DNA from 4 places in the Streptomyces sp. A5-4 genome. Region 1 is predicted to be linked to each of the others. Evidence: riboswitches for the same ligand, from Rfam matches in the RefSeq annotation. Region 1 holds a riboswitch; each other region holds the start of a gene.

Evidence for each region. Region 1 has a riboswitch for cyclic di-AMP ahead of ACLLJJ_RS38160 (M23 family metallopeptidase). Riboswitches for the same ligand answer to the same signal wherever they lie in the genome.
Region 2: another riboswitch for cyclic di-AMP. It lies ahead of ACLLJJ_RS16430 (M23 family metallopeptidase); the one in region 1 lies ahead of ACLLJJ_RS38160 (M23 family metallopeptidase).
Region 3: another riboswitch for cyclic di-AMP. It lies ahead of ACLLJJ_RS03760 (C40 family peptidase); the one in region 1 lies ahead of ACLLJJ_RS38160 (M23 family metallopeptidase).
Region 4: another riboswitch for cyclic di-AMP. It lies ahead of ACLLJJ_RS13990 (transglycosylase family protein); the one in region 1 lies ahead of ACLLJJ_RS38160 (M23 family metallopeptidase).

The regions. Positions count from the first base shown of each region.
Region 1 is NZ_CP178591.1:8,164,793-8,168,277, reverse strand. It holds gene ACLLJJ_RS38165 (SGNH/GDSL hydrolase family protein) at 1-39, opposite strand, end outside; gene ACLLJJ_RS38160 (M23 family metallopeptidase) at 260-1,204, opposite strand; cyclic di-AMP (ydaO/yuaA leader) riboswitch at 1,208-1,384, opposite strand; gene ACLLJJ_RS38155 (hypothetical protein) at 1,849-2,031, opposite strand; gene ACLLJJ_RS38150 (tyrosine-protein phosphatase) at 2,222-3,034, shown strand; gene ACLLJJ_RS38145 (DUF6126 family protein) at 3,101-3,283, opposite strand; gene ACLLJJ_RS38140 (helix-turn-helix domain-containing protein) at 3,285-3,485, opposite strand, start outside.
Region 2 is NZ_CP178591.1:3,592,307-3,595,791, forward strand. It holds gene ACLLJJ_RS16425 (aldo/keto reductase) at 1-618, opposite strand, end outside; gene ACLLJJ_RS16430 (M23 family metallopeptidase) at 692-1,759, opposite strand; cyclic di-AMP (ydaO/yuaA leader) riboswitch at 1,771-1,906, opposite strand; gene ACLLJJ_RS16435 (PP2C family protein-serine/threonine phosphatase) at 2,166-3,407, opposite strand.
Region 3 is NZ_CP178591.1:836,766-840,250, reverse strand. It holds gene ACLLJJ_RS03770 (LysR family transcriptional regulator) at 1-617, opposite strand, end outside; gene ACLLJJ_RS03765 (LysE family translocator) at 720-1,361, shown strand; gene ACLLJJ_RS03760 (C40 family peptidase) at 1,475-1,951, opposite strand; cyclic di-AMP (ydaO/yuaA leader) riboswitch at 1,955-2,127, opposite strand; gene ACLLJJ_RS03755 (hypothetical protein) at 2,455-2,763, opposite strand; gene ACLLJJ_RS03750 (ATP-dependent Clp protease proteolytic subunit) at 2,770-3,411, opposite strand.
Region 4 is NZ_CP178591.1:3,043,550-3,047,034, forward strand. It holds gene eno (phosphopyruvate hydratase) at 1-754, opposite strand, end outside; gene ACLLJJ_RS13990 (transglycosylase family protein) at 995-1,696, opposite strand; cyclic di-AMP (ydaO/yuaA leader) riboswitch at 1,700-1,871, opposite strand; gene ACLLJJ_RS13995 (transglycosylase family protein) at 2,127-3,068, opposite strand; gene ACLLJJ_RS14000 (cytochrome P450 family protein) at 3,181-3,485, opposite strand, start outside.

The DNA.
Region 1 (3,485 bases):
TATGGTCCCTGTCCTGAATGATCTCGCATCGTCTCCCACGTCGGCCCATGCTCCACTGGATCAAGTGACCTACGCCACCGTAGGGAGGGGGTTGACGCCGGTGAGAAAGGACACCGGTCAAGTTTGGGTCAACCCCGGAATATGCCTGGGCCGGCCTGGACGGACCTGGTTCAACGCGTACGCCCCCTTCCGCGGCCGGTGTGCGGCGCGGAAGGGGGCATACGAAGGCGATGCCCGTGGCCCGGAGAGAGGGCGTGTGTCAGACGGAGACGCCGTGACCGCGCAGGTAACCCAGCGGGTCTATGTCGGAGCCGTAGCTCGGGCCGGTCCTGATCTCGAAGTGCAGGTGCGGGCCCGTGGAGTTGCCGGTACTGCCGGAGAGACCGATCTGCGTGCCGCCGGTGACGCTCTGGCCGGACGAGACGGACAGCGAGGACAGGTGGGCGTACTGCGAGTAGCGGCCGTCGTTGTGCTGGATGACGACCTCGTTGCCGTACGAGCCGCTCCAGCCCGCGGAGACGACGGTGCCGGCGCCGACGGCCTTGACCGAGGTGCCGCTGGACGCGGAGAAGTCGACGCCCGTGTGGTAGCCGCTGGACCAGCTGCCGCCGGAGGCGCGGTAGGAGGTGGTGATGCCCGCGGAGACCGGGGCGGTGAAGCCGGAGGACGACGCCGTCGATGCGGAGCCGGCCGACTCGGACTTCTCCGATCCGCTCGCGGAGGAGGAGGACTGCGAGGAGGACGACTTCGGCTGCGCGGCGGGTGCGGCGGCCTTGGCCGACGACTGCGACGCGGACGACGGGGCGGAGCCGGCCGCCTTCGCGCCGATGCTGAGCTTCATGCCCGGCATGATCAGCCCGGGGTTGTCGCCGACGGTCGACCGGTTGTCCTCGTACAGCTTCTGCCAGCCGCCGCGCACGTTCTGCTGGTCGGCGATCTTCGACAGGTAGTCGCCGGAGACCACGGCGTACGTCTTGCTGCCGGCCTTCTTCGGCTGCTGCTTCTGCTGCGAGACGGCTGCGGCGGACGCGGCCTTCTCGGGGGCCACGGCGGGCGCGGCGGCCGGTGCGGCGTTCTCCGCGGCGTTCGCGCCGGTGGCGGCGATGAACGGAAGTGCGAGTGCGGCTCCGCCCGTTCCCGCGGCGACGAATCCACGGGTGATCGAGTTGGACCTCGGGCGGCGGTGCTTACCCTTTGCGGGCATGGCGAATTTCCTCTCCGGCGCCTACGAGGTGAGCTGTCGGGTTCGGGCTGGAGATGCCCGGCCGCGCAACCGCGCGACTTAACCCCGAGCCGGTCCGGAGTTCCGGATGACGGCGTACTACCTGGGTCCCCCGCTCCTGCCACACGTGAGTGTCGTGGGGTTTCCGGGCGGTGGCAGGATTCGGCGATCCACCCGGATTGACGGTGACCGTAAGCCGCCGAGGCGTCCTCGAACAAGCCGATCAGGACAATCGGCCATGGCTGATCATCGCTCTGCGGCAATCCCGTGGGGATTTGTCGTCACACTCCGTGGATTACCGATCTTCACGCCCCGCCCACGACCTGGTATTCGCTTCACGACTTCGCCACGCACCGTCACGAATATGATCCTGCTCACCAGCAAGCACACCATCCCCCTTGCCCACAAGGGGTGTTACCCACAAATAGCCCGATTCGCCCCAAGTGCTACTCGCCGCCCGAAGTCGGTGATCCTGACCTCCGCGCAGTCGACGACCAGGGCCCGCGCCGGACACCCGGAGCACCACCAGCTTGTACGCCGGCCCCACGCCAGGTCCGGCGAGGTGTCCGGATCATCGGCGCGCGGACCGGCGAAGGTGGTCACACCCGCCTCGGCCGGCTCGCCGCTCAGCCACTCCCCTGGTACGCGCCGCGCGTCCGAACAGTGGGGCCCCTCGGGTGCAGCCGGTAGCCGGCCAGGAACTCCCCGGTGAGGGCGACCGGGACACCGCGGTGGTCGGCCTTCCGCCCGGTGTACCGCGAGGCCCTCCAGTTGGCGCGCGGGGCGGTGGCGATGGTGGGGTCGGGCACGCGCCCCCCCTGGCCCCAATCGGCACACGGGGGCGTGGAGTTCATGGCCAGGTACGGGCAGCTCCCGCTCGGCCCGGGGCGACGGCCGCGCGTGCACGGCCGAGACAATTGCCTCAGGTACTCATGTCGTATCGTCGAACGGTGCCCAGATCGGCGAGCAACGCCGACGGCAGACACTTCAGGAGTCACCGTGACACAGCAGCTGCCGCAGGTCCCGTCGACAGAGCCCGACCTTGCCGGAGTGCGCAACTTCCGCGATGTGGGCGGCCTGCCGACCGTGGACGGCCGGCAGGTGCGGCACGGCGTGCTCTTCCGCAGCGGGCACCTGGCACACGCCACCGTCGCCGACGCGGTCTTTCTCGACTCCCTCGGCCTGCACACGATCTTCGACTTCCGCAATGAGGCGGACCAGAAGCTGGAGGGTCCGGACGTCGAGCTGGCGGGTGTACGCAATGTGAACCTGCCGCTGACCGACCCGGCCGACGGCGCGGTGTTCTGGAAGATGGTCCGCGACGGAAACCTCGACGAGCTGCGCGAGATTCTCGCGGACGGCAAGGCGGCGGGGCGGATGTCCGACACCTACCGCGAGATCATCAAGGAGCGCACCGGCGAGCACAGCCAGGTGCTGCACGCCTTGGCCGAGGACAGCGTCCCGGCGCTGATGCACTGCGCGGCGGGCAAGGATCGCGCGGGGCTCTCGATAGCGGTGTCGCTGCTGGCGGTCGGCGTCGAGCGCGAGGCCATCGTGGCCGACTACCTCAAGTCGAACGACCCGTCGCGCCGCTACAAGGTCAGCCGCAGCGACAACTCCCCCGTCGGCATGTCCCCCGAGGTCATGGAACTGCTCAGCCCGCTCTTCGAGGCCCGCGCCGAGTACCTCGACGCCGCCTTCGAGACCATCGAGGAGGTCTGGGGCGGCGCCGAGCGCTACCTCACGGAAGGCCTGCGGGTCACCCCCGAGACGCGCGAGCGGCTGCGGCTGCGGCTCCTCGACGATGCCTGAGCGACATCGCGGCCCGGGCCTGCTCCCGCACCCCGGGCCGGCCCCTCGCCCCGGCGCGCGGCGCGGTCAGCGCGCGTCGCCCAGCGTGAAGAGCAGATAGACGAAGGCCGCGAAGAGATGGCCGGCCACGACGTACACGAAGAGCCGGATCATCAGCCCCCTGGGGAACTTGTCCTCGACGATGCCGCGTCGGGCGGGCCTCACGTCCGCCTCTTCGCCGGCCTTTTCGCCGATCGTCTCGTCCGGCATGTCAGGTCTCCTGGGGTAGGCAGAGCCCGGCGGCGGCGCTCTGCAGCAGCGTATGGACGAACAGAAGATCGACCCCGTCCGCGGTGACGGCGGCGATGCGGTGCGGGGTCAGCGAGTCGAAGTGCGCGCTGTCCCCGGCGGCCAGCCGGTGCACGCTCTCGCCGAGCACCAGTCGCAGCTGCCCCGACAGCACATACAGCCA
Region 2 (3,485 bases), 4.6 Mb from region 1:
GGACAGGCCAGCGGCGGCGGCGGTGTCCTGGAGTTCGCCCTCGTAGGTGTCGCGCGAGACGAGGTTGTAGTGCGGCTGGAGGGCGACATAGCGCGCCAGCCCTTCCTGCTCCGAGAAGGCCAGGGACGCCCGGAGGCGTTCGGCGCTGATGTTGGAGGCGGCGATCGCGCGGACCTTGCCGTCCTTCACCAGCTGGTCGAGAGCGGTGATGATCTCCTCGACGGGCACGGTCTCGTCGTCGAAGTGCGTGTAGTAGAGGTCGATGTGGTCGGTGCCGAGCCGACGCAGCGACTCGTCGGCGGCGGCCTTGATGTTCGTACCGGCCAGCCCCTTGTACGAGGGGTGGGCGCCGACCTTGGTGGCGACGACGACCTCGGAGCGGTTGCCTCGCGAGGCGAGCCAGCGGCCGAGGACGCGCTCGGACTCGCCGCCCTCGTTGCCCGGGGCCCAGGCCGAATAGGAGTCGGCGCTGTCGACGAAGTTGCCGCCCCCGGCGACGTACGCGTCGAGGACGGCGAAGGACTGCGCCTCGTCGGCGGTCCAGCCGAAGACGTTGCCACCGAGGGCGAGCGGGAAGACGGCGAGCTCGGAGCTGCCCAGCTTGCGGAGAGAAGTCATGGGTTGATCAACCGCATGGCGGGCACATGCATTCCCCGGCCGGCTCCGGGACTCCCGCAGCCGGCCCGAGGTCTCAGACGTTGAGGCCCTTGCCGCGCAGCCAGGACGCGGGGTCGACGCCGTCGCCGCCGGGTGTGTGCACTTCGAGGTGCAGGTGCGGGCCCGTCACATTGCCGGTGGCGCCGACGTTGCCGATGGTGTCGCCCGTGCCGACGTCGCCCGAGGTGACGCTCATCGAGGAGAGGTGGCAGTACCAGATCTCCGTACCGTCATCGAGTTCGAGGACGATGCGGTAGCCGTAGGAGCCCGACCAGCCCGCCGACTTGATGGTCCCGCCGTGCACGGCCTTGACCGGCGTGCCCGTCGGGGCAGCGAAGTCGAGCCCGGTGTGCTGACCGGAGGACCACATCGAGCCGGACTGGCCGTAGGTGGAGGTGAGCGTGTACGAGGAGGTCGGCAGGGAGTAGCTGGCGGCCAGCTTCGCGAGCCGCTTCGCCTCGGCCTTGGCCTTGGCCGCTTCCTCCGCCTTGCGCTCCTTCTCGGCGGCGTCGGCCTTCGCCTCGTCCTGCTGGGACTTCGCATCCGCCGCGGCCTGCTCGGCGGCGGCCGACTCGGCGGCCTGCGCGACGTCGGCGTCCGCGGCGGCCTGCTGCTGGTCGGCCTGCTGGAGTATGCGGGCGCGGAGCAACTCGCCGGCGTCGGTGGTGCCCTGCTGCGCGTCGGCGGTGCTGATACCGGCGGTGGTGAGCGGGGTGGCGGCGACGACCGCTTCGCCCGTGGTGACGCCGGAGTCTTTCGCGTCGCCGGAGAACAGGGCGCCTACGCCGGGAAGGGACTTGGCGTCGGGCAGCGAGTCGGTGATGGCGTCCGGAAGGGAGATCGAGACGGCCGGCTTGTCCTGCGCGGTGGCGATGCCGCCCGCGCCGACGGCGGCGATGACTCCGACACCCAGAACCGTGGAGCTGCGGGCGATGCCACCGCGCTGCTTGGCCACGCGGTGCTTGCCGCGCACGGGACGAATGGAGTCCTCGGTGGGATTCCACTCTTCCCAAGTACCCTCCCCGCGAATGAGGTCGGCGGGGTCGTTCGGCACCCCGTAGGGGGGCAGGGGGGCCACGGGGGCAGGGGTGTTGGACGCCACGGAGGCGTGCTCCTTTCCTTCCTTCTCGCCTACCGGGTTAGCTGACGGGTTCGGAGCAGGAAGGTCTCCTACGGGCCAGGTTCGGCCCGATTCACCCCAAGGAACATGGTTCCCCGGTTCCCTTGCGGAATTCGGCGCATGCACACGGTGTCGCCTCTTGCGACGACTGGGACAACCGCGCTGCGTTATCGAACGTTAATAGAGACCCGGTCCGGTTCCAAGCTGTTCCTGGTGATCGTTAACGTCTTCGCCACAGACTTAGCGGGACACAATCGGTCACAACGGGTCGAGTTGATCGACACTCAGCAAACATCGATTTCTTGACGGTTCGTCAATTGTTACGCGCAGCGGTGCGCTACGACTACGGAGCGTCGCAGCAAGGCGGAACGCGACCTTTCCAGCGTCCTCAGGGACCGGAGCGCGTCCCGGATCCATCGCCGGATTCATCGCCGAACCCACTGCCGGGCGCCGCACGGGGTGGCCCGCCGTCGGGCGCGCCCGCTGCCGCGCCTCCTGCCCCTGCCCCGCGCCCCGGCCCGCCCGCTGCCGCCGGTCTCTGCCGCTCGGCCCGCCTGACGATCTCCACGGTCCTGCGCCGGTCCTGCTGCCCCTCGGAGGGCCGCCCGACCGCCAGCAGCGCCATGTCGTCCGTGGACCCGCCACCGGTGTGCAGCCGTACGTCGTCGATGAGCGCGCCCAGCAGCTCCTCGGGCCCGGGAAAGATCCGGCCGCGCAGCCGCGCCTGCGGGTCGTAGAAGACGCCCGCCGCGTCGCGGGCCTCGGACAGGCCGTCCGTGTAGAGGAGCAGCGTGGCCCCCGCCGGGTAGGGGTGCTCCTGCGCCCGGTCCGGCCAGGCCCCCAGCTCGGCCATCCCCAGCGGCAGCGCGGGCTCGACCGGCTCGATGACGTCCAACGCCCCGTCGGCGTACAGCAGCAACGGCTCGGGGTGGCCGCGGTTGACCAGCCGTAGGACTCCACGGTCCCGAGAGATCTCGGCGAGCACGGCGGTGGTGAAGCCCTCGAACGCGTCGAGGCCGTCGCGCCGGGTCCCTTCGCGCGCCAGCGCCCGCTCCAGCCGCTGCGCGACGCCCTCCAGCGAGGACTCCTGCTCGGCGGCCTCGCGAAAGGCTCCGATGACCACCGCGACGGCCTCCACGGCGTCCATCCCCTTGCCCCGGACGTCCCCCACCACCAGGCGCACGCCGTACGGCGTTTCCTGCACGGCGAAGAGGTCGCCGCCGATGAAGGCGTCCGCCTGCGCCGCCTCGTAGCGCGCCGCGACGTACAGCCCGGCGATCCGGTCGGCGGGCGTGGGCAGCACGGCACGCTGGGCCGCCTCGGCGATCTCCCGGGCGGAGGCCAGCTCGCGGTCGCTGCGCCGCACGACACGGTTGATGACCACCGCGAGGGCGGCCACGGTGACCACGGTGACCAGCTCGGTGGCGGCCTCGACCTGTGTCGCGGTCTGCGTACGAACGTGCAGCCCGGCGATGGCCAGGGTCGAGGCGATCCCGGTCAGCACGGTGTTGCTGAGGGAGAAGAGCGGGGCGGCGATCAGCGGGGCGGCGGCGAAGAGGGGCGACGCCGTGAAGTTCGACGGGGTCATGAGGTCGAAGAACAAACCGCCGACGATCAGCAGTGCGGGCATAGCCCGGACGAACCGCCGGGTCGTACGGGCACCCGCCCCACCCGCTGTGCCTTGCTTCCCCACCTGTGGTCTCCTGCC
Region 3 (3,485 bases), 7.3 Mb from region 1:
TGGGTCGGCGCACTGCTGATCAGCGGCTGTCCGGCCAGGTCCGCCAGGCGCAGCCGCTCCGAGCCCCCGGCCAGCGCATGGCCGGGCGCCGTCACCAGCACCAGCTCCTCGACCAGCAGCCGCTCCGCCGCCACCCCGGAGGGCGGGGGCGCGGTCGGCGCGGGCTCGTAACTGTGGGTCAGAGCGAGGTCCGCCTCGCCGGCCGCCACCGCGGTGACCCCGTCCGGCGGCTCGTAGTCGGCGACCACCAGCTCCACATCGGGATGCGCCCGGCGGAACGCGCTGAGCACCGGCGGCAGCAGATGGATGCCGGCCGTCGTGAACGTGCCGACCCGGAGCCGGCCGCCGGACAGGCCCGCCAGCTGCGCCAGTTCGTGCCGAGCCAGGTCCAGCTCGCCGAGCACCCGCCGGGCCCGGACCGCCAGCAGTTCGCCCGCGGCCGTCAGCCTGGCCCCGCGATGGTGGCGCACCAGCAAAGTGGCGCCCGTCTCGCGTTCCAGCTTGGCGAGCTGCTGCGACAGTGCGGGCGCGGTGTAGCCGAGGCGCGTGGCTGCGCGTGTGATGGAACCGGCCTCGGCGACCGCGACCAACGCCGCCAGCCTCGTCGGGTCGTACATGCTGAGCTCCCCGGGGGCGGGCCGACCCCCAACAGTTCCTTTAGGCAGACCATGAAGATTGCAAGTACATGCTAAAGCCCCGGCCGGTCCAGGATGGGGAGCATGGACGCACAACTGATCGCCTTCACCGGCGTCGCCGCGGGCATGGTCGCCATGCCCGGCGCGGATTTCACGGTCGTCGTACGCAACGCACTGGCGTCCCGTCGCTCGGGGGTGGCGAGCGCGGTGGGCGTCGCGGGCGGACTGCTCGTGCACACCGCACTGGCCGTCGCGGGGCTCGCCGCCGTACTGGTCGCCGTACCGGCTCTGTTCCGTGCGATCCAGCTGCTCGGTGGCGCCTACATTCTCTACCTGGGCTGCCGTGCGCTGCTGTCGGTGCGTGCTTCCGCGCCCGAGGGTCGGCCGGACGCGGAGCGCGAGAAGAAGGCGGTGGGCGGTGTCGGACGCAGCCTTCGGCAGGGTTTCCTCACCAACGCGCTCAACCCCAAGGCGCCGGTTCTCTTCCTCAGCCTGCTGCCCCAGTTCGTGCCCGAGGGCCGGCCGCCGCTTCCCAGGACGCTGTTGCTCGCCATGATCGTCGTCGTACTGGCCCTGCTCTGGTTCCCCGCGGTCGCGCTCCTGGTGGACCGGCTGGGCCCCTGGCTGCGGCGCCCGCGCGCGGCCCGCACCGTCGAGGCGGTCAGCGGCGGCGCGCTCGCCGTGCTGGGGCTGATCCTGCTGGCCGGGCCGCTGGGGGCGGTGTGACCGCGCCGCCGGGGGAATCGGGAGGGGCTGCGACGGGCGGGCGGTCGGGGTGACGGCGGACCACACCGTCGCCCCGACCGCCCCGGCCGTCACCGGGGTGCGGCCGAGGCCGGTCAGCGCACCCTGCCGTACCAGACGCTCCTGGACCAGATCCTCTCCAGTCGCACCACGGACCCACGCTTGGGGGAGTGCCAGATCTTGCCACTGCCGGCGTAGATGCCCACGTGGTAGACGTTCCGGCCGGAGTGGAAGAAGACCAGGTCGCCCCGGACTCTGCTGGAGGAGGAGATGCGGCGGGTCTTGTTGTACTGGGACTGGGCGGTGCGCGGCAGGCGCTTGCCCGCCTTCTTGAACGAGTAGAGCGTCAGCCCCGAGCAGTCGAACCGGTTGGGACCCGCTGCCCCGTACCCGTACGGGGCCCCCTTCTTCGACGCGGCCACTTTCAGTGCCTTCGTCGAGTGCGCCGGGGCGGCCTGCGCCTCACTCGCTGCTCCTGGCGCCAGCATCGAGGCACCCAGCACGGCAAGGGTGAGGGCCGAAGCCGCTCCGGTTCTGGTCATCAGCGACGGAACATTCATCTGCGCGGTCATACGCGACCCTTCGTCAGCCGCCTGTGAAGGATGACCTGTCGGGTTCGGACAGGCGAAGATGTCCGGCCGCGTCAAGCGGCTTCACCCCAAGGGACGGCCGTGCGAACAGGCCACCCCGACGCGCTTGGGTCTTCCACTCCTGCCGTTGCACTCTGTCGACCAGGCATCCGGGAAGCGGCAGGACTCAGCGTCCACCCGGACCGCCCCGCCGTGTGGCAGGGGCTTGTCGTCCCAGGGATCTTGACCCATGACCCGTCTGTTTTCCGAGCTGAAACGACGTTATGTGAGGCTCCTCACCACTGACCCGTTCGGGTGGACAAGGGCGTTCGCGTCCCCCGCCGTCGGTGCGTGGCGACGGCTGTACCAGCGGCGGAGTGGCTCATTCCGGGCGGTGCGTAGCTGGGATGTGCAAGTCGAGCGGTACCGCTGACCACCCGTTCGCTACGCCATTCGAGGGAGCGCGTGTCGTACTGCGACCGGCTCGCGGGCCGAGCCGCGCGCCGTCAACTCGATGAGAACGGTGGCACGGTGACCCGGCCCGAGCGCCGCTCCCCGTCGAGGACACGCAGCGCCCGCGCCGGCGCGGCGGCGTGTACCCGGGCTTCGTCCCGCTGGTGCATCAGGGTGAGGGCGTCCCGCAGCGCGGGAGCCTTCGATGCGGGGGCCTGCGCGGCGCGCACTGCCCCATAGGTGTCCGTGGCGCGCACCGGGTTGATCCGTCCCAGCAGATCGACCACTTCGAGATAGCGGACGACGAACTCACCCTCGGCGCGGGTCAGTGCGGGCAGTGGCGGCAGTTCGGGCGGCGGCATCGCGGCTCACCTCGGTTGGCAGGCGGGGGTGTCCTTGCGGCTCTGCACGATGTGATCGACCAGGCCGTACGCCTCGGCGGCGCCGGCGTCGAAGATCTTGTCGCGCTGGATGTCCGTACCGATGCGCTCAAGGCTCTGCCCGGTGTGGAGAGCCAGCATCCCGGCGAGTGTCTCGCGCATGCGCAGCAGTTCCCGCGCCTCGATCTCCAGATCCGACGGCTGGCCCCGCACGGGCTCGTCGATGGAGGGCTGGCTCAGGAGCACCCGGGCGCCCGGCAGGGCGAGTCGCTTTCCCGGGGCGCCGGCCGCGAGCAGCACGGCGGCCGACGACGCGGCCTGGCCCAGACAGATCGTCTCCACGTCGCAGGTGACGAACTGGATCGTGTCGTAGATCGCGGACATGGCGGTGAACGAGCCGCCGGGGGAGTTGATGTAGAGCGAGATGTCCCGGTCGGGGGCGGCGTGTTCGAGGTACATGAACTGCGCCATCACGTCGTTGGCCGCGGTGTCGTCGACGGCCGTTCCGAGAAAGACGATGCGCTCCTCCAACAGCCTGGAGTACGGGTCCATGGTCCGGGTCCCGGTGCTGGTGCGCTCGGTGAACTCGGGAAGTACATAGCGGGCGGAGGCGGCGGAAGTGCGGTGCATGGCAGTGGCTCTCCTCATGCTGCTCGGGCCCAGTCTCTGTAAAAAATGTACAGGACGTACAAGCCGTAATATGG
Region 4 (3,485 bases), 5.1 Mb from region 1:
CGTCCTTGTAGAACTCGGACGCGGCGACGTCGAGCGCGAGCGCGATCTGCTCGCCCGGGATGTAACCGGCCTGCGCGATGGCCTCAAGGATGAGGTCGAGCGCGGCGCGGTTGGAGTCCAGGTTCGGGGCGAAGCCGCCCTCGTCGCCGAGGCCGGTGGACAGGCCCTTGGTCTTCAGGACGGACTTGAGGGTGTGGTAGACCTCCGTGCCCCAGCGCAGCGCCTCGGAGAAGGACTCCGCGCCGATCGGCGCGATCATGAATTCCTGAATGTCCACGTTGGAGTCGGCGTGCGACCCACCGTTGAGGATGTTCATCATCGGGACGGGCAGCAGGTGCGCGTTGGGTCCGCCGAGGTAGCGGAAGAGCGGCAGGTCGGACGCCTCGGAAGCGGCGTGCGCGACGGCGAGCGAGACGCCGAGGATGGCGTTCGCGCCGAGCGAGCCCTTGTTCTCAGTGGCATCCAGGTCGCACATGGCCTGGTCGATCAGGCGCTGCTCGGTGGCGTCGTAGCCGACGAGCTCCGGGCCGATCTGCTCGATGACGGCGAGGACTGCCTTCTCGACGCCCTTGCCGAGGTAGCGGTTCGGGTCACCGTCGCGAAGTTCGACGGCCTCGAACGCGCCGGTGGAAGCACCGGAGGGAACGGCAGCACGACCGGTGCTGCCGTCGTCGAGGCCGACCTCGACCTCGACCGTGGGGTTGCCTCGGGAGTCCAGGATTTCCCGGGCTACGACGACGTCGATGGACGGCACGAGAGCATCTCCTTATGGGGTGTGACGCTAGGGGTGCAGGGTCACTTTGGCCTTGCGCCAAGAGCCTAACCGGCTCGGGGGCATCAACCGGCCGATCGCCCGTTCCCTGGGACAAGAACACGCACTTGCCGGGGCAAATAATGACGAAACCCCGGCCCGGCGCGTACGGGGGAGAACGCGCCGGGCCGGGGTGGTTCTGTGGGGCGAGCCCCTCAGCCGCTCAGCTGCTCAGATTCGAGCTCACTTGAGGTGCAGCTGCTGGCCCGGGTAGATGACATCGGCGTCGGTGACGATGTCCTTGTTCAGCTCGAAGACCTTGTCCCAGCCGCCCTTGACCTTCTCGGCCTTGGCGATCTTGCCGAGGGTGTCGCCGGCCTTGACCTTGTACTCGCCGTCGCCCTTCTTGATGGGGGCGGCGGCCTTGGCCTCGGCCTGCGGGGCGGAGCGGACCTCGCTGCGCGAGGCGGGCTGCTCGGCGGCGCGCGGCTCGGCCTGCTTCTGCTCCTGCTGCGGCTCGGCCTGCTTCTGCGTGTCGGAGCCCGAGGCGTCGACACCCGGGTCCACACCGTCGTTGGTGAGGCCACCGGCGCCGGCGCATGCCCAGGCACCCGGGCCCTGGAGGTCGAGGAGACGCTCGGCAGCAGCGATCTGCTGGCTCTTGGAGGCCTGGGCGGCGCTCGGGGCGTACTGCGTACCGCCCGCTGCGGCCCAGCTGGACGGCGAGAACTGCAGGCCGCCCGAGTAGCCGTTGCCGGTGTCGATGGACCAGTTGCCGCCGGACTCGCACTGGGCGACGGCGTCCCACGTCTCGACGGAGGCCGCCGAGGCGGAGGACGCGCCCATCAGCGGGGCGGCGATGACAGCGCCGCTGATGCCGGCGAGCGCGGCGACACGGGTGGCCTTGGACGGGCGACGGTGCTTGGCCTTGCTGGAAAACAGCATGTGACATCTCCTCACCGACGCCTACGAGGTGAGCTGTCGGGTTCGGGCCAAGTGAGTTGCCCGGCTGCACGTACGGATGCGCAGCTTTACCCCTAGCCGGTTCCGGTTCGTCTCTCGACGGCCGGGCCCGGCGCTTACCTGGGTCCCCCGCTCCTGCCTACGGCGCTTTACGCGTCGGTTCCCCCCGACCGACGGCAGGATTCGGCGTGACGGTCGACGGGGCCCGCGGTGGCGAGCGGTCCGACCGTAAACACACGACTCCCTGATGTCCAAAGGCGAACATCAGGGAGATATCCCCCTTACTTGCTTCCGCGGCGAGGGCATCCGTGCAGGTCAGAGGCGACACGAGGAGGGCTTGTCGGCGGGACACGCCAGTTGAGACAAAGAGACCCTTGTCTCACTGGCGCCAAACCGGACATTCGACCGCGAACTACCCCTGCTTCGCGGTCAGATCAAGGCTCTGGCCGGGGCGGATGAGGTCCGCGTCGGAGCCGACGACACCCTCGTTCGCCTCGTAGATCGCCGACCAGCCGCCCGAGACGTCGTGCGTGTCGGCGATGGTCCAGAGGCTGTCACCGGCGACGACGACGTACTCGCCGTCCGTGGCGACGGCGTCGTCCGCGTCACGTGCCGATCCGTCACCTCGTGAGGCATGACGCCCCGATTCACGCGACTCATCCGCATGTCCGGTGGCGGCTTCGGCGCTCTCGCCGGGCTCCTCGGCCTTCCCGCCGCGGTGCTTGCCCTGCGGCGTGCCCTCTTCGGTGGTGGGCGCCGCGGACTTCTCCGCGGGCTTCCGGGGGGCCTGGGAGGGCGTCGCGGACGCGGGGGGCGCGGTCGGGTCGGCGGAGTCGGTCGACTTCGCGGAGTCGCCCGTCTTCGGCTTCGCCGGGTCCCCCGTCGTTCCCTTCACGTCCTCGGCCCCGTCGGCCTCGGCCGGGTCCGGGGTGTCCGACGGCTTCGGCGCGGTGGCGCCGTCGGCCGGCTCGGCGTTGTCGCCCGCCGCCAGGCCCGAGATCACCGAGCAGCTCGGCCAGGCCTGCGGGCCCTGGTCGGCGAGCACCTTGTCCGCGATCTGGATCTGCTGCGAGCGGCTGGCGAGGTCGGCGCGCGGCGCGTACGCCGTACCGCCGAAGCTCTTCCAGGTGTCCTGCGAGAACTGGAGCCCGCCGTAGTACCCGTTACCGAGGTCGGCGCTCCACATGCCGCCGCTCTCGCATTCGGCGACCCGGTCCCAGGTCGCTGCTTCGGCCGCGCCCGCGCTGGTGGCACCGAGCAGTGGGATGGCGATGGCCGAGCCGGCGACTCCCGCCGCTACGACGAGGGCCGGAGCCTGACGCGGGCGGCGATGCCGGCCGTTCGCGGAGAGCATGCGGTTGCCTTTCGAGTGACGGCTGAGATGACGGTGAAGGTAGCCGTACTCGAACGTTTGTTACAAGTCGATGCAGCAGAGATCACGTGAAGGTCTCAACATTGACGTCCCGTCACTCCTGTTTCATCCCGAACTCGACCGGAAGCGTGCGCAGTCCGCGCATGATGAGTCCCCCGCGCCAGCGCAAATCGTCATGCTCCACCGCAAGCCGCAAGTCCGGAAGGCGCCGGAGCAGCGTCGCGAGCGCCGTCTGTCCCTCCAGCCGCGCGAGCGGTGCGCCGAGGCAGTAGTGGATGCCGTGCCCGTAGCCGAGGTGCTGATTGTCGGTCCGTGAGAGGTCCAGCGTGTCCGGGTCGTTGAACCTTTCGGGGTCCCGGTCGGCGGCGGCGAGCACCACCAGAACGGGGTCGCCCGCCG